DNA from 2 places in the Mitsuaria sp. MSU3D genome. Region 1 is predicted to be linked to the other one. Evidence: predicted binding sites of a transcription regulator. Region 1 holds the regulator's gene; the other holds the start of a gene.
The links. The regulator LexA, encoded in region 1, represses DNA repair genes until DNA is damaged. The targets are predictions, from matches to a motif close to ACTGTATNNNNATACAGT.

Region 1 (10,392 bases):
CGGCGATGCAGCTCGCGCACCGCATCGGCAAGCCGTATCGCGAGGGCTTCGTGAAGAACCGCTACGTCGGCCGGACCTTCATCATGCCGGGCCAGTCCACGCGCAAGAAGTCGGTGCGCCAGAAGCTCAACGCGATCGGCCTCGAATTCAAGGGCCGCAACGTGCTGCTGGTCGACGACTCCATCGTGCGCGGCACGACCTCCAAGGAAATCGTCCAGATGGCCCGCGAGGCCGGCGCGAACAAGGTCTACCTGGCCTCGGCCGCGCCGCCGGTGCGCTTCCCCAACGTCTACGGCATCGACATGCCGACCAAGGAGGAACTGATCGCCCACGGCCGCTCGATCGAGGAGATCCGCCAGTTCATCGGCGCCGACGCGCTGATCTACCAGGACGTCGATGCGATGAAGCGCGTGGTCGGCCAGCTCCGCCCGGGGCTGAACGGTTTCGAGGCCTCCTGCTTCGACGGCACCTACATCACCGGCGACGTGTCGGCCGAGGACTTCGCCACGCTGCAGGCGCAGCGCAAGTCGCAGCCGGAGGAAGAGGACATGCCGGCGCGCAGCCGTCTGGCGCTGCAGAGCGGCGGAGACCAGTGATGGGCAACGACAAGAAGGGCGGCATCCCGCGCGTGGACCTGCCCGCCGACGTCCGGCTGGACACGCTCGCCGTCCGCGAAGGCCTGCCGCCGTCGCCGTGGGGCGAGAACTCGGAAGCGCTGTACCTGACCAGTTCCTTCGTGCATCCGGACGCAGCCACCGCCGCGCGCCGTTTCGCCAACGAGGAAGAGGCCTTCGTCTACAGCCGCTTCTCGAATCCCACGGTCATGATGATGGAGCGCCGGCTCGCCGCGCTCGAAGGCACCGAGGCCTGCATCGCGACTTCGTCGGGCATGTCCGCGATCATGCTGCTGGTCATGGGCCTGCTGAAGTCCGGCGACCACGTGGTGTGCTCGCGCTCGGTGTTCGGCTCGACCATCAAGCTGCTGCAGGGCGAGTTCGGCAAGTTCGGCGTCCAGACGACCTTCGTGTCGCAGACTGACCTGGCCGAGTGGAAGGGGGCCCTGCAACCCAACACGAAGCTGCTGTTCGCCGAGACGCCGACCAATCCGCTGACCGAGGTCTGCAATGTCGCCGCGCTGGCGGAGATCGCGCACGCGCACGGCGCGCTGCTGGCCGTCGACAACTGCTTCGCCTCGCCCGCGCTGCAGCAACCGGCGAAGATGGGCGCGGACTTCATCATCCATTCCGGCACCAAGTACCTCGACGGGCAGGGCCGCGTGATCGCGGGCGCGATCTGCGCCTCCGCGAAGCACGTCGACGAGGTGTTCACCCCCGTGATGCGCTCGGTGGGCATGTCGCTGTCGCCGTTCAACGCCTGGGTCGTGCTCAAGGGCATGGAGACGCTGTCGGTGCGCATGAAGGCGCAGACCGCGAGCGCCGCCGTGTTGGCCGAATGGCTGGAGGCGCACCCCGGCATCGAGCGTGTGTACTACCCGGGCCTGAAGTCGCATCCGCAGCATGAGCTCGCGATGCGCCAGCAAGGCGGGCAGGGCGGGGCGGTCGTGTCCTTCATCGTGAAGAGCGGTGGCGAGGACGGCGGCCGCGCCGCGGCGTTCCAGGTGATCGACCAGACTCGCATCTGCTCGATCACCGCCAACCTCGGCGACACCAAGACCACCATCACTCATCCGGCCAGCACTTCGCACGGCCGGCTCACCGAGCCGCAGCGCCAGGCGGCCGGCATCACGCAGGGTCTGATCCGCGTCGCGGTCGGCCTGGAAGACATCGAAGACATCAAGGCCGACCTGGCCCGCGGTTTGAATTCCCTATGACGACTCCTTCCACCCCGGTCCGCACCCGCATCGCCCCGTCGCCGACGGGCTTCCTGCACCTGGGCACAGCGCGCACGGCACTGTTCTCGTGGGCCTACGCGCGCCATCATGGCGGCGAATTCGTGCTGCGCATCGAGGACACCGACGTCGCGCGATCGACGCAGGATTCGGTCGACCAGATCCTGGCATCGATGCGGTGGCTGGGCCTCGAGTACGACGAAGGCCCGGTCTACCAGATGCAGCGCCTGGAGCGCTATCACGCGGTGATCGAGCAGATGATCGCTGCCGGCACCGCCTACCGTTGCTACTGCTCGCCCGAGGAGCTCGCCGCGATGAAGGCGGGCCAGGAGGCGCGTGGCGAGAAGCGGCGCTACGACGGCACCTGGCGTCCGGAGCCGGGCAAGACGCTGCCCGCGATTCCCGCGGGCATCGAGCCGGTGGTGCGTTTCAAGAATCCGGTCGACGGCGACGTGACCTGGGACGACCTGGTCAAGGGACCGATCACGATCAACAACCGCGAGATCGACGACCTCATCCTGCTGCGTCCGGACGGCGTCCCGACCTACAACTTCGCGGTCGTGATCGACGACTGGGACATGAAGATCACCCATGTCTTCCGCGGCGATGAGCACATCAACAACACGCCCTGGCAGATCAACCTGTTCAACGCATTGGGCGCGGCGCTGCCGGCGTTCGGCCACATCCCGGTGATCCTGGGCGATGACGGACTGAAGCTGTCCAAGCGCCGTGGCGCGGTCAGCGTCACCGCGTATGAGGAGAACGGCTATCTGCCCGAGGCGATGCTGAACTACCTGTCGCGCCTGGGCTGGAGTCACGGCGACGACGAGCTCTACAGCGTGGCGCAACTGGTGTCATGGTTCGACGGCAGCCATCTCTCGAAGAGCCCCGCGCAATGGGATCCGGCCAAGCTGGAATGGGTCAACTCGCACTACATCAAGTTGGCCGATGACGCGCGTCTGGCGTCGCTGGTGGCGGTGCAACTTGGCAGGCGTGGCCTGGCCGCGCCGGAGCGCCTCGAAGCGATGTGCGCGCTGTTCAAGGATCGCTGCAGTACCACGGTGGCGCTGGCAGACTGGCTGGCGATGTATGTGTCGCCGGTGACGCCGAGCGAGGCGGACCGGGCCCAGCACCTGACCGATGCCGTGAAGCCGGCCGTGCTGGCGCTGGCGGACAAGCTCGACGCGCTGGCGAATTGGGACAAGGCGTCGATCAGCGCCGCGATCAAGGAAACGATCACGGCGTACGGCATCAAGATGCCGCAACTGGCGATTCCCGTGCGGGTGCTGGCCTGCGGTCGTTCGCAGACGCCGTCGGTGGATGCGGTGCTGGAACTTTTCGACAAAGAAATTTTGTTGAACCGCTTGCGTTCTGTTTAAAACTCGATCTATACTCTCGTTCTCGCTTGAACAGCGCGACGTTCGAAACGAACTTCGAAGCGGCAGACGATGAATTAAACGGGGAGCGCGAGCTCCCCGATGAAATTCAGAAAGCCGAAAAGAAGCCGGGTCGAATTCCCCGAAGGGGGTATAGCTCAGCTGGGAGAGCGCTTGCATGGCATGCAAGAGGTCAGCGGTTCGATCCCGCTTACCTCCACCAAACTTCAGTTTGCGTGGCGCGCGGTTCAAGGAAGAAGGTTCAGTCCCCTTCGTCTAGAGGCCTAGGACACCACCCTTTCACGGTGGCTACAGGGGTTCGAATCCCCTAGGGGACGCCAAGTTTCGAGCTTGGTTACTGACCAGAGATTGAACGAGAAAATCGAAAAATTCTTCGGAAATCGATTTGATCGTTGTCAAAATCAGGTACAGTAACGAAATCGACGCAGCGATGACATCAAGTGATTGATGAAATCAAAGCAAGAAGAGTTTGATGCGACAGATCGAAAGGTCTTGAGTATCTGGAGTGGTAGTTCAGTTGGTTAGAATACCGGCCTGTCACGCCGGGGGTCGCGGGTTCGAGCCCCGTCCACTCCGCCAACACAGTTGAGACTCGGGCGGCGTACCGATTCGATGCGAAAGCATTCGGGGGTATAGCTCAGCTGGGAGAGCGCTTGCATGGCATGCAAGAGGTCAGCGGTTCGATCCCGCTTACCTCCACCAGAACGCCTTCGGGTGTGACGGTTGCAAGGTACGCGCAGTTCGAGTCAAAACAAGCAGGTCCTGTCCCCTTCGTCTAGAGGCCTAGGACACCACCCTTTCACGGTGGCTACAGGGGTTCGAATCCCCTAGGGGACGCCAAGTTTGACAAGGCTTGGCTGCATCGCAGTTCTGTATGGAACTGATTGCTTGCAGCAGAATTTGTTCGCAAATGATATCGATGCACTCAATAGCGTCGTATCTGGAGTGGTAGTTCAGTTGGTTAGAATACCGGCCTGTCACGCCGGGGGTCGCGGGTTCGAGCCCCGTCCACTCCGCCAACATTAAAACCCTGTCGATGCAAATCGGCAGGGTTTTTTCTTTGGTCGTCGCTTTTGTTCTTCAATCAGATATCCGGATACTCGCGCTTGCGCTGCGCCGTATAACTCCACCAATCACGGGGAGGGCCGCCGTTCATGAAATCGACGGCGGCCATATAAGTATCCAGGACGCACGGGTCATGCCGCTGACCGGTGAGTTTGCAAATCCGCTGATACAGCGCGAAGGCATCGGCGCCCACGAGATCCATCGGCTGATGAATCCCCATCAACTCGAAATCCCGCACCATCGCCGGTCCGATGTTGGGAATCTGCCGCAGAGACGCGCATTCGGCGGCCGAGGCTGCTTTGCTGTGCGTCTTTCGCGCGCTCATGAGGGGGATGGCGGCGCTCAGTGAAAGCCGCCGGAACGGATCAGACCGACTGCCAGGCCTTCGATCGCAAACTCCTCATCGGGGGTGACCTCGATCGGTTGGAAGTCCGGGTTCTCCGGCAGCAGGCGAATGCCGTCGGCATGGCGCTGGAAGCGCTTCACGGTGACCTCTTCACCGATGCGCGCCACGACGACCTGGCCATTGCGCGCCTCGCTGATCTTCTGAACGGCGAGCAGGTCGCCGTCCATGATGCCGATGTCCTTCATGCTCATGCCTTTGACGCGGAGCAGGAAGTCGGGCGCCTTCGAGAACATCGAGGGGTCGACGCTATAGTGCTGCTCGACATGTTCCTCGGCGAGGATCGGCGCGCCGGCAGCGACGCGGCCCACGAGCGGCAGCGTCAACTGTGCGAGGCTCGCCAGCGGCAGCGCGAACTGGCTGTGCTCCCGGGCGCGATTGACCTGACGCAAGGCGGTCGACGGCAGGCGGATCCCACGTGCGGTACCGCCGACCAACTCGATGACGCCTTTTCGCGCCAGAGCCTGCAGGTGTTCCTCGGCCGCATTCGCGGACTTGAATCCCAGTTGCTGCGCGATCTCCGCGCGGGTGGGCGGCGAGCCGGTGCTCTCGATGCTGTCGCGGACCAGATCGAAGATCTGCTGTTGCCGGGCAGTGAGTTTGGGCGGTGTATCCACGAGCAAGCCTTTTTTCCATTGAGGACCGGATGTCGAGAACGCGGCGACCCTGATGGTTCAAAAGCCGCCTGAGAATTCATCCAGCATCTGGATTTTTATACAGGAGACGAGAAATTGCAAAGTGTGGCCCAGACCCTCGTGATCATCGGCACCGGCGGGACCATCGCCGGGACCTCCGGCAGCGCGACGGACAACGTCGGCTACAAGGCCGGCTCGCTGTCGGTCGAGTCGCTGGTGAGCGCGGTACCGGCGTTGGCGTCGAAGGCGCTTGAGGCTGAGCAGCTGGCTCAGCTCGACAGCAAGGACATGGATCACGCGACCTGGGCGCGACTCGCTCGTCGGGTGCGGGAGCATCTGGATCGCCCCGAGGTCCGCGGCATCGTGATCACGCATGGCACCGACACGCTCGAGGAGACTGCTTACCTGCTGCAGCGCGTGCTCGCGCCGGAGAAGCCGGTGGTCCTGACGGCCGCGATGCGCCCCGCGACGGCCATCCAGGCGGATGGTCCGCAGAACCTGCTGGATGCGGTGGCTGTTGCCGAAGCCGAAGGCGTGCGCGGCGTCGTCGCGGTCGTGGCGGGTCAGGTGTGGTCCGGCCTGGAACTGCGCAAGACGCACAGCTATCGCCTGAACGCCTTCGAGGCGGGGCCCGACGCTGGTCCACTGGCCGTGGTGGAGGAGGGTGCGCTGCGCCGCTTCCGCGACTGGCCGCAAGGCGAGGCGTTGGGTGTGGGTCTGCTTCCCGAAGACGCGTCGCGGTGGCCTTGGGTCGAGGTGCTCGGCAGCCACGCCGGCTCGGAAGCGCGTTCGCTCGACGCGTGGCGTGCGGCGGGGCTCCAGGGGCTGGTGCTGGCCTGCACCGGGAATGGCACGCTGAATCGTGCGCTCGACGTGCCAGTGCAGGCGCTGAAGGACGCCGGTATCCCGGTCTGGCGAACGACGCGCTGCGCGCAGGGGCGCATCGTCGGCGCGTCCGACGAGCCCGCGGCCGCGCTGTCGCCCTGGGCGGCGCGCATCGAATTGATGCTCACGCTGCTGCGCTCCCGCTGATCTCACCGCGCCAACGAACGCGCGCGCAAGCATGCGCCAACGAAAAAGCGCCGGCATTGCCGGCGCTTTTTTTCCATCGAGAGTCCGGAACGAGCCGGACCCGGATGATCAGACGATCGTCAGCGTGACGTCGATGTTGCCGCGCGTGGCGTTCGAGTACGGGCAGACCTCATGGGCTTCGGCGACCAGCTTCTCCAGCGCGGCGCGGTCCATGCCCGGCACGGAGATCTTCATCGACACGGCGATGCCGAAGGCGCCCGGCTTGTTGGCGTGGGGGCCGATGCCGACTTCGCTGGTGATCGAGACTTCGGCCGGCAGCGCGACCTTGTTGCGACCCGAGACGGCCTTCATCGCGCCGATGAAGCAGGCCGAGTAGCCCGCCGCGAACAGCTGTTCCGGGTTGGTGCCGGGGCCGCCGCCGCCGCCGAGTTCCTTCGGCGTGGACAGATCGACCTTCAGCGCGCCGTCGGACGATTGCGCGGTGCCTTGACGGCCGCCGGTGGCGGTGGCGGTGGCGGTGTAGAGGGCTTTTTCGATGGCCATGTGAGGCTCCTTGGTGGTGATGGGTGAGGGGTGAAAGGACAACTCGGGGTCAGGTCTCGCCATCCTCGTCGACAGTGACGGGATCAGCGGGATCGCGTGCCAGATGGGTCAGTACATTGGCTCGCAATTCATGCAGGCGTCTTGTCAGCGACTCCAGTTCGGCGGGACCGCAGGCGCTGGCGCAGGCCAGTTGTTCGGGGATGGAGACGGCTTGCTCGCGCAGTGCGCGGCCGGCGGGCGTCAGGTGGATCTCGACGCGGCGCTCATCGGCCATGGCGCGGCGGCGTTCGATGAGGCCGTTCGATTCCAGGCGTTTCAGCAGCGGCGTCAGCGTGCCGGAGTCCAGGTTCAAGCGTTGCCCCAGATCGGAGACGCTCGGGCCGTCGGTCTCCCACAGCACCAGCATCGCCAGGTATTGCGGATAGGTCAGGCCCAGGGGAGCCAGCAGCGGCTTGTAGAGCTTCGTCATCGCCAGCGAGGTCGAATAGAGCGCGAAGCACAGCTGAACATCCAGCTTCAGCCAGTCCGTGCCCGCGGGCACCGGCTGGGCGCGGGTCGCGGCCGGGGCGGCGGCGATCTGCGGGTTGAAGCACTTTGTGTTCGGCATGAGCTGAACTATAGCGAGCAATTAAATTGCACGCAATTGAAATGGTCTTTGAAGGCGGTTGACGGGAACTATCGGCGGCGGCGGCGCGAAGTTCCAGAAAGAAAAACGCCCCGGGGACAAGGGTCCACCAGGGCGTCGCTGTGGAGCGGGACGGGCTCAGCCCGTCGCCTGGATCGCGTCCACCTGCTCGCTGAGCTCCAGCCACCGCAGTTCCGCGGCCTCGATCTCGTCGCCGATGGCCTTCAGGCGCTTGCCGGCGTCCGCGATCTGCGCGGGCGTCTGGCCCGCGCCCGACAGCTGCGCTTCCAGCGCGGCGCGTTCGTCCGCCCACGCCTTCATGCGGGCGTCGATCTGCTCCATCTCCTTGCGCAGCGGGCGCGTCTGCTCGGACAGCTTCTGACGGGCCTGGCCGCTGAGCTTGCGGTCCTCGCGCTTGACGGGGGCGGGCGGCGTCACTGGCACGGCGGCCACGGGCGCCGCTGCCACGGCCACAGGGGCCGGCGCAGGGGCGGCGGCCGCGCTGCTGGCGCGCGCGCTGCGCAGGGCCTGCTTGGCCTCTTCCTTGGCGAGTTTCGCGGCCTCCTTGGACCGATCCAGCAGCCAGCGCTGGTAATCGTCCAGGTCGCCGTCGAAGGGCGAGAGCTTGCCGTCGGCCACCAGCCAGAACTCGTCGCAGACCTCGCGCAGCAGCGCGCGGTCATGGCTGACCAGCATGACGGTGCCCTCGAACTCGTTGAGCGCCATCGACAGCGCCTCGCGCGTCTGCAGGTCCAGGTGGTTGGTCGGTTCGTCCAGCAGCAGCAGGTTGGGGCGCTGCCAGACCAGCATCGCCAGCACCAGCCGCGCCTTCTCGCCGCCCGACAGGCTGCCCACGTCCTGGTTCACCATGTCGCCGACGAAGCGGAACTGGCCGAGGAAGTCGCGCAGCTCCTGCTCGCGGGCGTTCGGGCTGACCTCCTTGGCCAGCCGGATCATGTGCATCAGCGGGCCTTCATCAGGCCGCAGCACGTCCATCTCCTGCTGCGCGAAGTAGCCGATCGACAGGCCCTTGCCCTCGGTGATCGTGCCGCCCATCGCGCGCTGCATGCGGGCGACCGTCTTCACGAAGGTCGACTTGCCCTGGCCGTTCGCGCCGAGGATGCCGAAGCGCTGGCCGGCCAGCACCGAGCGGTCGATGCCGCGCACGATGACCTTCTCGCCCTCGTCCGTGTCGTAGCCGACGGACACGGTGTCGAACATCAGCATCGGATTGGGCAGGTTCAGCGGCTCGCGGAACTCGAAGCTGAAGTCCGACGCCGTCAGCACCGGCGCGAGGCGCTCCATGCGCTCCAGCGCCTTCACGCGGCTCTGCGCCTGCTTGGCCTTGCTGGCCTTGGCCTTGAAGCGGTCGATGAACTTCTGCAGATGCGCCATGCGCTCCTGCTGCTTGCTGAAGGCCTGCTGCTGCTGGAGCATGCGCTCGGCGCGCATCGACTCGAACGCGGTGTAGTTGCCGCCGTAGCGGTACAGCTTTGCATCGTCCAGATGCAGCGTGACCTTGGTGATCGCGTCCAGGAATTCGCGGTCATGGCTGATGATGATCATCGTGCCTTCATAGCGCTGCAGCCACGCTTCCAGCCAGACCAGGGCGTCCAGGTCCAAGTGGTTCGTGGGCTCGTCCAGCAGCATCAGGTCGGACGGGCACATCAGCGCGCGCGCCAGCTGCAGCCGCATGCGCCAGCCGCCGGAGAAGCTGTTGACCGGCGCATCGACCTGCGCGCCCTTGAAGCCCAGGCCCATCATCAGCGCCTGCGCGCGGGCGGGGGCGTCGAGGCTGCCGGCGTCCATCAGCTGCGCGTAGGCATCGGCGATGGCGTGACCGTCGTCGGCGGCTTCGGCCTCGGCCAGGGCCTGGCGCGCGGCCATCAGGCGGACGTCCCCTTCCAGCACGAACTCGGTGGCCGGCATGTCGGTCTCGGGCATGTGCTGCGCCACTTCGGCGAGCGCCCAGTGGCGCGGGATCTCCACGTCGCCCTTGTCGCTGTGCAGGCGGTCGGTCAGCAGCGAGAACAGGCTGGACTTGCCCGCGCCGTTGCGGCCGACGAGGCCGACCTTCTCGCCGGGTTGCAGCACGACGCTCGCGTCATCGAGAACGACCTTGGTGCCGCGGCGCAGCACGATGTTGCGCAGCGTGATCATGGGGAAACTCCTTGTTCGTCGTCATCGCCGAAGCCCGCGGCGACCAGCGCCTCGCGGGTCAGCAGCAGGACCTGGTCTTCGCCGGCGGAGGTCTCCAGCCAGGCGGATTCAAGTTGGGGGAAGGCAGCCTCGAAGAAGGCGCGCTCGTTGCCGATCTCCAGGACCAGCACCGCGTGCGGCGTCATCCGGGCGGGGGCGTCGGACAGCAGCGTGCGGATGAAGTCCATCCCGTCGGCGCCGCCCGCGAGGGCGAGTTCGGGCTCGGCGCGGTACTCGTGCGGCAGCGCCGCCATCGAGGTGCTGTTCACGTACGGCGGGTTGCACAGGATCAGGTCGTAGGGACCCTGCGCCGGCGCGAGGCCGTCGCCCTGCAGCAGCCGGATGCGATCGCCGAGCTGATGACGCTCGACGTTGATCGCCGCCACGGCGAGCGCCTCGGCGCTCAGGTCGATGGCGTCGACCGCCACATCGGGCCAGGCCATCGCGGCCAGCACGGCCAGGCTGCCGTTGCCGGTGCACAGGTCCAGCACGCGGGTGGTCTGGTCCGACAGCCACGCGTCGATGGTCGCGTCGGCCAGCAGCTCGGCAATGAAGCTGCGCGGCACGATGGCGCGCTCATCGACGTAGAAGGGCACGCCCTGCAGCCACGCCTCGCGCGTCAGGTAGGCGGCGGGCTTGCGCGT
Region 2 (10,392 bases), 3.6 Mb from region 1:
GATCCACCGAAGCGCCGCTCAGGCCGATGGCCGCGGCGATCTTCTTCGATTGCTCGGCCGTGATGCCGGTCAGCGGATCGATGTACTCGGTGATGATCTTCTCGGGAGTCGAGTGGGCGACTTCCTCGATGTCCATGCCGCCTTCGCTCGACGCGATGAAGGCGACCTTCTGCGTGCCGCGGTCGGTCACCAGCGAGATGTACAGCTCGTTCTTGATGTCCGCGCCTTCTTCGATGTACAGGCGGCGGACCTTCTGGCCGACCGGGCCGGTCTGGTGCGTGACCAGCTGCATGCCCAGGATCTGCTCGGAGAGCGCCTTCACGTCGTCCAGGCTCTTGCCCAGCTTGACGCCGCCGCCCTTGCCGCGGCCGCCGGCGTGGATCTGCGCCTTGACCACCCAGACCGGGCCGCCCAGCTTCTGCGCGGCTTCGACCGCCTCTTGCACCGTGAACGCGGGAATGCCGCGCGGCACCGGCACGCCGAACTGGCGCAGGATTTCCTTGCCCTGGTACTCGTGAATCTTCATAGGGAGGTCTCGCTTGATGGATGAATCAGGAAGAGGCTGCCAGTGCCGCGGGCGCTCCGCGGTGCCGGCGTGGAGAGGAGGTTTGCAACGCCGGATTCAACCGGGTCTCCGCGACAAGGAACCCGTCGTCGCGACCATAGGACCGCACGTCGACGGAGCGACGATGATGCGGCGGATGGCGCTCGGGGGAGGCGGAGGAAGACATAAAACCGATGCAAACACGCGAAAACACGCCCGCGGACGAACGCCGGCGGGCTGTTTTGCGAAGCCGAAAATGTAGCATGCTGCGTTGCATCAAGCCCTTGGCGCGGTTGAGACGCGCACTGGCGTGGGCTTGTCAGCGCGCCGCAAGGTGCTCATGACGCACGAAGTTTCGGGGAGTTTCAGCCCCTGTCGCTCATTCAGGCGGCAAGACCAGTGACCGGTCCGACGCGCGCTTCACGCATCGGCATCGCTGCCCTCGGCGACGCGTCGGACCGCCCGGCGCGCGAGATCCGAACCGAATCCCCGTCCGATGAGGAAACGCAGGCGTTTGGCTAGCGCCGCTGCATCGAGGGCGGGGCCATCACCGAACTTGCGCCGAAGCAATTCGCAGGCGCGATCCAATTCGCCGGCCACAAGTGTCGACCGCTGTTCCGCGTCCAAAGCGAGCCCATGCTGGGCGAGCTCCTGCTCGATACGTCGCTGACCGAAGCGCTGAGAGCGTACGTGGATGCGGGATTCGACAAACCGCGACTCGTCGAGATAAGCGTTGGCCTTGAGCCAATCGAGTACCGCGTCGACTTCGTCGTCCAGGTCCTTCGACCCGGCTTCATCCGCGAATTCGTCGCCCCTCGGTTCCGAAGCCTCGCTGGCTTCGGCTTGCCGATCACGCGCGATGCGCAGCAGCTTGCGTCGCAGCTCCATCGCGCTGTGCTCGCGCTGCGCGAGCAGCGCAATCGCGCGAGCCTTCAGCGACAGAGGCTGCGAGGCTCGGCCCCGCCGACCGTCGGGCGGGGTCATGCGAAAGCCCCGCGCTTACTCGGCGTCGCCGCCGGGCGTTGCGCCCAACAGGGGGATGCCCAGGGATTCGCGGATCTTGTTCTCGATCTCGACCGCCAGGTCCGCGTTCTCGCGCAGGAACTCACGCGCGTTGTCCTTGCCCTGGCCGATCTTCTCGCCGCTGTAGGCGTACCAGGAGCCGGCCTTCTCGACGATCTTGGCGGCCACGCCCATGTCGATGATCTCGCCTTCGCGGCTGATGCCTTCGCCGTAGAGGATGTCGAACTCCGCCGTCTTGAACGGCGGCGCCACCTTGTTCTTGACGACCTTGACCTTGGTCTCGGAACCGATGACTTCCTCGCCCTTCTTGATCGAGCCGATGCGGCGGATGTCCAGGCGCACAGAAGCGTAGAACTTCAGCGCGTTGCCGCCGGTGGTCGTTTCCGGGCTGCCGAACATCACGCCGATCTTCATCCGGATCTGGTTGATGAAGACGACGGTGCAGTTGGTCTTCTTGATGGTGGCGGTCAGCTTGCGCAGCGCCTGGCTCATCAGTCGGGCCTGCAGGCCGGGCAGCGAATCGCCCATCTCGCCTTCGAGTTCCGCCTTCGGCGTCAGCGCGGCGACCGAGTCGATGACGATCAGGTCGACAGACCCCGAGCGCACCAGCGAATCCACGATCTCCAGGGCCTGTTCGCCGGTGTCGGGCTGGCTGATCAGCAGTTCCTGCAGGTTGACGCCCAGCTTCTGCGCGTACTGGACATCCAACGCGTGTTCAGCGTCGATGAAGGCGCACACGCCGTCCAGCTTCTGCATCTGGGCGATGACCTGCAGCGTCAGCGTGGTCTTGCCCGAGGATTCAGGACCGTAGATCTCGACCACGCGGCCGCGCGGCAGACCGCCGACGCCCAGCGCGATGTCGAGACCCAGGGAGCCGGTGGAGACGACCTGGATGTCCTCGATCTTCTCGCCTTCGGCCAGCCGCATGATGGAGCCCTTGCCGAACTGCTTTTCGATCTGGGCGAGGGCGGCCTGCAGGGCCTTGGCTTTTTCGGTGTTGGCGTTCTTCACGGGGGCGTCCATGCAATCTTCTCCTGTTGGCTGCGGCGGATTATGGCGCAATCTGTATATCTGTACAGTACTTTGTCGAAGCGGCCGGATGCGCTTTGCGGTGCCGGCAACGGGTCGATGTAGGCATCCTAAGCACCAGATGGCTCACTGGATGAGCCAGCCGTCGCAGTTCCCACCTTTTTCCGCCTTCGGTGGGAGTCATCCCCACGCCGCGCTGTCGTCGGTGTGAGTCGCCACGCCCGACGCATGCCGAGCGAACGCCTCGGAAACGCCTAGGGAACACCAGCAGGCCGCTCCCTAGAATGTCTCCATAACCAGAGGGGACGACACATGCGCATCTTGATCGCCGAAGACGACCAGGTCCTGGCCGACGGCCTGCTGCGCTCGTTGCGGGCGTCGGGCTGCGCCGTCGATCAGGTCGGCAGCGGCAGCGAGGCGGATGCCGCGCTGGCCTCGCATGAATTCGATCTCCTGATCCTCGATCTGGGCCTGCCCAAGCTGCACGGCCTGGAGGTGCTGAGGCGGCTGCGCGCACGAGGATCCTCCGTGCCGGTGCTGATCCTGACCGCGGCCGACAGCATCGAGGAACGCGTCAAGGGCCTGGACCTGGGCGCCGACGACTACATGGCCAAGCCGTTCTCGCTGCAGGAGCTCGAAGCCCGCGTGCGCGCACTCACGCGCCGCGGCCTGGGCACCGCCTCGAGCGTCATCCGCCACGGTCCGCTGACCTTCGACGCGACGGGACGCGTCGCCTACATCAACGACCAGATGGTGGAACTCTCGGCGCGCGAGCTGTCGCTGCTGGAAGTGCTGCTGCAGCGCGCCGGCCGCCTCGTCAGCAAGGACCAGTTGGTCGAGCGCCTGTGCGAGTGGGGCGAAGAGGTCAGCAACAACGCGATCGAGGTCTACATCCATCGGTTGCGCAAGAAGATCGAGCAGGGCCCGATCCGCATCGCGACGGTGCGCGGACTGGGCTACTGCCTTGAGAAGATTCCCGGCTGAGCGGTCGCGTGGGCCTGGCCGCGCGAGGCGCGGGACAGCTCCGCGCGGACGCCTGACCCACGGTGCGCGTCATGGCGACTGATTCCACCGGCCATCGCTCGCTGTTCGGCGAGATCCTCGACTGGATGCTCGCGCCGCTGCTGGTCATCTGGCCGATCAGCGTCGCACTGACCTGGCTGGTGGCCCAGGGCATCGCCAACAAGCCCTATGACCGTGAGCTCGACGAGATGGCGCGCACGCTCGGCCTGCAGGTCGTGACCGAGCCCGGGCCCGGCGATGCGGCGGCGCGGCGCGGCCGGTCGCGCTACGCGCTCGCGCCCGAGGCCGCCGCCCTGCTGCGCGCGGACGAATCCGACACCGTCTACTACCAGGTACTGGGCCTGCGCGGCGAGCTGCTGAGCGGCGATGCGCTGCTGCCGGTGCCCGAGGTCGAGCCGCCGATCGTTCCCTGGGAGGTGAATCGCCGGTTCGACGAGATCAACAACGAGGCGGTGCGCGTGTCCTACCTGTGGGTGGTGCCAGAGGGGATGGCGGGCAGCGACCGGATGATGCTGGTGCAGGTCGCGGAGACGCTGGGCAAGCGCTCGCGGCTGACCAACGAGATCATCAAGGGCGTCATCCTGCCGCAGTTCGTGATCCTGCCGCTGGCGGTGCTGCTGGTGTGGCTGGCACTGGCGCGCGGGATCGCGCCGCTGAACGACCTGCAGCGGCGCATCCGCTCCCGCGACAGCTCGGACCTGAGCCCCATCGACGAACAGCGCATCCCCGACGAAGTCGCGCCGCTGGTGCAGGCGATCAACGATCTGCTGGAGCGGCTCGACCAGTCGATCCGGTCGCAGAAGCATTTCCTGGCCGACGCCGCGCATCAGCTGAAGACGCCGCTCGCGGGGCTGCGCACGCAGGCCGAGCTGGCGCAGCGCGAGATCGACGAGGGACGCAGCTCACCCGCGGAGCTGCGCCGATCGCTGAAGCAGATCGCGGTATCGAGTCAGCGCGCGGCGCACATGGTCAACCAGCTGCTGGCGATGGCCCGCGCCGAGGACCAGGAGCACGCCGCCCGGCGCAGCGAAGTGAACCTCGCCGTGCTGGCGATCGAGACCGTGCGCGACTTCGTGCCGCGGGCCATGGAGAAGCGGCTGGACCTTGGCTACGAGGGACCGGAAGCGAGCCAGGCCGGGCTGCGCATCAGCGGGCATCCGCTGCTGATCCGCGAGCTGATCCGCAACCTCGTCGACAACGCGCTGCTCTACACGCCGAGTGACGGAACGGTCACGGTGCGCGTGGTCGAGGACCCGTTCGGACAGGTCTGCGTGCTGCAGGTGGAAGACTCCGGACCGGGCATCGCCGAGTCGGAACGCGAGCAGATCTTCCAGCCGTTCTACCGCGCGCTGGGCACCAACGTCGACGGCTCCGGACTGGGGCTGGCGATCGTGCGCGAGATCGTCCAGCAGCATGAAGCGGAGATTGCGGTCGATGACACGCGAGCGCGTCGACAGGCGGAATCGGAAGGCGCAGGGCCGGGCGCGCGATTCACGGTCCGGTTCGCCGCGCACCCGCTGCAGAACGCCGGCTCCTGACCGCTTCCGCCACCGGGAGCCGCCGCCCGCTCAGCGCTGCGTCCCGCCCCGGCTCTTGGCGATGGACATCAGCATCCCGAGCGACAAGCCCAGCGTCACCATCGCCGTTCCCCCATAGGAGATGAACGGCAGCGGCACCCCCACCACAGGGAGGATGCCGGTGACCATGCCCATGTTCACGAACACGTAGGTGAAGAAGCTCAACGTGATCGCCCCCGCGAGCAGTCTCGAGAACAAGGTCGGCGCCTCGTGCGCGATCGCCAGTCCGCGCAGGATCAGCGCGGTGAAGCCGATCAGCAGTCCCGCCGCTCCGATCAGTCCGAACTCCTCGCCGTAGGCCGCGAAGATGAAGTCGGTCGTCCGTTCCGGAATGAACTCCAGGTGCGTCTGCGTGCCCTTCATGAAGCCCTTGCCGGTCACGCCGCCGGAGCCGATCGCGATCTCGCCCTGGATGATGTGGAAGCCCTTGCCCAGCGGGTCCTTCGTCGGGTCCAGCAAGGTGCAGACACGGTCCTTCTGGTAGTCCTTCAGCACGACCCATTTCACGTCGGGCTGGCAGATCTGGTCCTCGCTGAAGACCAGCGCCGTGATGCCCGCGCCGGCCAGCACCAGGGCCGGGATGATCAGCTTCCACGACAGCCCGGCGAAGAAGATCACGTACAGGCCCGCGCCCAGCACCAGCAGCGACGTGCCCAGATCCGGCTGCTTCGCGATCAGCCCGACCGGCACCACCAGCAGGATGAAGGCGGCGACGAAGTCGGGCAGCCGCAACTGGCCTTCGCGCTTCTGGAACCACCAGGCCAGCATCAGCGGCACCGCGATCTTCAGCAGTTCCGACGGCTGGATCTGCGTGCCGACGTACAGCCAGCGGGTCGCGCCCTTCTTCGTGATGCCAAACAGCGCCACCGCCACCAGCAGGGTCACGCCGACGGCGTAGAGCGGCAACGCGAGTTGCATCAGCCGTTGAGGCGGCACCTGCGCAGTGACGAACAGCACGCCCATGGCCAGCACCATGTTGCGGGCGTGATCGACGAAACGGGTGCCGTGGTCGTAGCCCGCCGAGTACATGCACATCAGGCCCAGGCCCATGAGCCAGGCCATCGCAAGCAGCAGCGGGATGTCGAAGCCCTGGAACAGCGGCTTCACCCGTTGCAGCAGGCTGGGTTTGCTGAAGACGGCGCTCATCGTGAGGCTCCCTGGGTGGGACGCGACGCGGCGGCCCGCGCGACGGGCGCGGCCGGCGCCGAAGGCGCGGAGGCCCGCGAAGGGGCAGAGGCGGGCGAGGCGACCGCCGAGGCCGCCGCCTCCGGCGCGCTGGCGGCGGCGTTGGGCAGCGGAATGTCTTCGACGCGGCGCGGCGTGCCGATCGGCGCGCCGACCTGGCCGACCCGCACCTTGGCGATGTCCTCTTCGCTCGGGTAAGTCCCGGTGAGCACGTAGTCGAACACGCGGCGTGCGATCGGCGCGGCCGACTCGGAGCCGAAGCCCGCGTTCTCGACGATCAAGGCCAGCGCAATGGTCGGCGCCTGGTAAGGCGCGAACGAGATGTACAACGAGTGATCGCGCTTGCGCTCGTCCGCCTTGATGCTGCTGTAGGTCTGGCCGGCACGCAGGCCCACCGCCTGCGCCGTCCCGGTCTTGCCGGCGCTCTGGTACTGCGCGCCCGCGAACACCGCGCGCGACGTGCCTTCCAGCGTCACGTCGTGCATCGCGTTGCGGATCACGTCGACGTCCGCCTTGCGCAGCGCCAGCGGCGCCAAGGCATCGCTCGCCACGCGCCGTTGCGCGTGCTTGACGACGTCCTCGATCTCCCGCACCAGCCTGGGCCGGTAACGCTCGCCGCCGCTGGACAGCGTCGACATCGCAGTCGCCAGCTGCAGCATCGTGAAGTTGTTCTGGCCCTGGCCGATGCCCAGCGAGATCGTCTCGCCGGCGTACCACTTCTGCTGGTCGGGCCGCTTGAATGCCCGGCGCTTCCATTCGGTGCTGGGCAGCAGGCCGGTGACCTCGCCCTGGAGGTCGATCTCGGTCTTGCGGCCGAAGCCGAAAGGTTCGAGCTGGTCATGGATCATGTCCACACCCATCTCGTTGGCCAGCGAATAGAAGTAGACGTTCGACGACGTCACGATCGCCAGCCGCATGTCCTTCGGCCCCGCGCGGTCGCCGGTGGCGCTGCCGAAGACACGGCCGCCGAAGCTGAAGTTCAGGTTGTCCTGGATCACCACGTTGGCGGCCCGCTTGCCCGTGTTCAAAGCCGCCATCGCCATGTACGGCTTGAAGGTCGAGCCCGGCGGATAGGTGCCGCGCAGCGCACGGTTCAGCAGCGGCTTGTCGATGTCCTCGTTGAGCTCGCGCCAGCTGTCCGCGTCGATGCCGTCGACGAACAGGTTGGGATCGAAGGTCGGCTTGGAGACGAAGGCCAGCACCTCGCCGTTGCGCGGATCCATCGCGACGAGCGCGCCGCGTCGGTCGCCGAAGAGCCGCTCCACCAGTGCCTGCAGCTTGATGTCGACCGACAGGTGCAGCGTGTTGCCAGGCGTCGGCGGGCGGTTGCGCAGGCGGCGCACCGCGCGGCCGCCCGCGCTGGTCTCCATCTCCTCGAACCCGGTCTGGCCGTGCAGTTCGCGCTCATAGGCCTGCTCCAACCCGAGCTTGCCGATGTACTCGGTGCCACGGTAGTTGGCGACGTCCTCTTCCGACCAGTCGTCCATCGCCTTCTTCTCGGCCTGGTTGATGCGGCCGATGTAGCCCAGCAGGTGCGCGCCGATGTCGCCCATCGGATAGCTGCGGAACAGCCGGGCCTTGATGTCCACGCCGGGGAAGCGGAAGCGCTGCGCGGCGAAACGGGCCACCTCGGTGTCGGTCAGCTTGGTGCGGATGGGCAGCGACTCGAAGTTCTTGCTTTCCTCCATCAGCCGCTTGAACCGCCGGCGGTCGCGCTGCTGGATGTCGATGACGGCGGACAACGCGTCGATCGTACGTTCAAGGTCCGGCACCTTCGACGGCGTGATCTCCAGCGTATAGGCCGAGTAGTTGCTCGCCAGCACCACGCCGTTGCGGTCCACGATCAGGCCCCGGTTGGGCACGATGGGGACGACGGAAACGCGGTTGGTCTCGGCGCGCTCGAGCAGCGTATCGTGCTGCGTGATCTGCAGGTAGACGAGGCGTGCGACGAGCAGGCCGAAGCAGAACAGCACGAACGCCGCCGCCGCGAACAGCCGCAGCCGGAAGCGGCTCAGCTCCGCCTGGAGGTTCTTGATGACCGTCATCGCGGGCTTGTTCCCGGCACCCTCAGAGCGGGCGGTGCGCGTCGGGATCCGGCGCGCGGCGCTGAGGCGCGAGCAGGAGCGCCGCGGCGATCGGCCACAAGGCCGCCTGCAGCAGCGGCGCCAGCAAGAGGCTCCAACCCGGCCACATGCCGCCGACGATCAGCCGGACGATGACGGCGATCGCTGTCGCGAGCACGAACAGCGGCAGCACGTGCAGTGCCTGCGCGCCCAGCGTGAACCACAGCAGCCGGCGGTGCAGCGCGACGGCACCGAAGGCGAGCAGGCTGTAGGCCAGCGCATGCTGGCCGAGCAGCGCGCCGTGGTGGACGTCGATCATCAGGCCGAAGACGAAGGCCCAGCCGACGCCGACGCGACGCGGCTGATGGACGTTCCAGAACACCAGCACCAGCGCCAGCACGTCCGGCATCCAGGGTTGCCGGCCGACGGGGACCATGTCGATCAGCAGCCCGACGATGAGGCTGAACGCGATGAACAGGGGGTTGGCGGGCAACAGCAGCTGGCTTGCGCCACGGGGCATGATCATCGTGTGCCTCCTTTCGGCGCGGACGCGGCCGATGCCGCGCGGCCGCGCGCCGGTCTGCTGGCGGCTTCAGCGGCGGCGGCAATCGCGGCGCTGGCCGCTTCCTGCGCGGCTTCGGTGCGGGCGGACTCCTGACCTTCCAGCGGCTCCAGCACCAGCACGTGGCGCGCACTGTCGGGCTGCGCGATCGGCGCCAATCCGACGCGAGCGAAGCTGGTGTCGCCGCGGCGTTCGACCTCGGCGACCTTCGCCACCGGCAGGCCCGGCGGATAGAGCCCGTCCAGGCCCGACGTCGCGAGCGCGTCGCCGGGCTTGATGTCGGCGTTGGCGGCGATGAAGCGCAGCTCCATCACGCCGCGCTCGCCGCCATAGGCGACGCCGCGCTGCTGGGTACGCGTATTGAGCACGGGGATGGTGGCGTCGCGGTCGGTCAGCAGGGTCACCTCGGCGGACAGCGGATAGACCCGCGTCACCTGGCCGAGCACGCCGGCATCGTTGACCACCGGCGCGCCGAGCCGCACGCCGCCATGGCCGCCGCGGTCGATGATGATGCGACGCGAGAAGGGATCCGGCGCCTCGTAGAGCACCTCGGCGGCGAGGCCCTTCACCGGCAGTGCCTCGCGCAGCTCGAGCAGCGCGCGCAGGCGCGTGTTCTCGGCCTGCAGCTGCGCCGCGCGGCTCAGGATCACCGCCTGCGAGGCGAGCTGCTGCCGGGCCTGGTTCTCGGCCTCCGTGGCCTTCTCCATGCCGCGGGCGTAGTCGCCGGCCTGCTCCCAGGCATCGACGGGCGCCAGCAGCGCGCGCTGCAGCGGATGCAGCGCGAGCGCCAGCCCCGCGCGTGCGGGCGCCGTGACCTGGAAGCGGGAGTCCGCCACCATCAGGAAGACCGCCAATGCCGCGCAGAAGGCCAGCTTCGTCAATGCTGACGGGCCTTCGCGGAACAGCGGCGGTGGATTGCGGTCGAGGGTGCCGAGAGGCATGAAGATCTCAGCGAAGGAGATTCAACGCAAAGCGGCCATCTGAGGCCGCATCCACTTATTCGTTCGTGAAGATCGAACCCAGGCGTTCCATGCGCTCCAGGGCCATGCCGCAACCCCGCACGACGCAGGTCAGCGGGTCTTCGGCCACGAGCACCGGCAGGCCGGTTTCCTCGGCCAGCAACCGGTCCAGGTCGCGCAGCAGCGCGCCGCCGCCCGTCAGCATCATGCCGCGCTCGGCGATGTCGGCGCCCAGCTCCGGCGGGGTCTGCTCCAGCGCGTTCTTCACGGCCGAGACGATCTGGTTCAGCGGGTCGGTCAGCGCTTCCAGGATCTCGTTGGACGAGATCGTGAAGCTGCGCGGCACGCCTTCGCTGAGGTTGCGGCCCTTGACTTCCATCTCCTTGACCTCGGAGCCGGGGAAGGCCGAGCCGATGTTCTTCTTGAT

Region 2: a site for LexA is predicted at 2,630-2,647, ahead of recA (recombinase RecA). Genes of this name have one in related genera too.

What each region holds. Positions count from the first base shown of each region.
Region 1 covers NZ_CP200314.1:1,240,754-1,251,145, forward strand. The annotation lists gene purF (amidophosphoribosyltransferase) at 1-596, shown strand, start outside; gene AC1VNM_RS05690 (O-succinylhomoserine sulfhydrylase) at 596-1,831, shown strand; gene gltX (glutamate--tRNA ligase) at 1,828-3,228, shown strand; tRNA gene AC1VNM_RS05700 (tRNA-Ala) at 3,373-3,448, shown strand; tRNA gene AC1VNM_RS05705 (tRNA-Glu) at 3,491-3,566, shown strand; tRNA gene AC1VNM_RS05710 (tRNA-Asp) at 3,749-3,825, shown strand; tRNA gene AC1VNM_RS05715 (tRNA-Ala) at 3,873-3,948, shown strand; tRNA gene AC1VNM_RS05720 (tRNA-Glu) at 4,011-4,086, shown strand; tRNA gene AC1VNM_RS05725 (tRNA-Asp) at 4,189-4,265, shown strand; gene AC1VNM_RS05730 (helix-hairpin-helix domain-containing protein) at 4,331-4,636, opposite strand; gene lexA (transcriptional repressor LexA) at 4,654-5,331, opposite strand; gene AC1VNM_RS05740 (asparaginase) at 5,455-6,381, shown strand; gene AC1VNM_RS05745 (organic hydroperoxide resistance protein) at 6,490-6,924, opposite strand; gene AC1VNM_RS05750 (MarR family winged helix-turn-helix transcriptional regulator) at 6,974-7,531, opposite strand; gene AC1VNM_RS05755 (ATP-binding cassette domain-containing protein) at 7,688-9,709, opposite strand; gene prmB (50S ribosomal protein L3 N(5)-glutamine methyltransferase) at 9,706-10,392, opposite strand, start outside.
Region 2 covers NZ_CP200314.1:4,806,670-4,817,061, forward strand. The annotation lists gene sucC (ADP-forming succinate--CoA ligase subunit beta) at 1-526, opposite strand, end outside; gene AC1VNM_RS21120 (regulatory protein RecX) at 965-1,528, opposite strand; gene recA (recombinase RecA) at 1,544-2,590, opposite strand; gene AC1VNM_RS21130 (response regulator) at 2,909-3,580, shown strand; gene AC1VNM_RS21135 (sensor histidine kinase) at 3,652-5,157, shown strand; gene rodA (rod shape-determining protein RodA) at 5,188-6,342, opposite strand; gene mrdA (penicillin-binding protein 2) at 6,339-8,426, opposite strand; gene mreD (rod shape-determining protein MreD) at 8,449-8,970, opposite strand; gene mreC (rod shape-determining protein MreC) at 8,967-9,947, opposite strand; gene AC1VNM_RS21160 (rod shape-determining protein) at 10,003-10,392, opposite strand, start outside.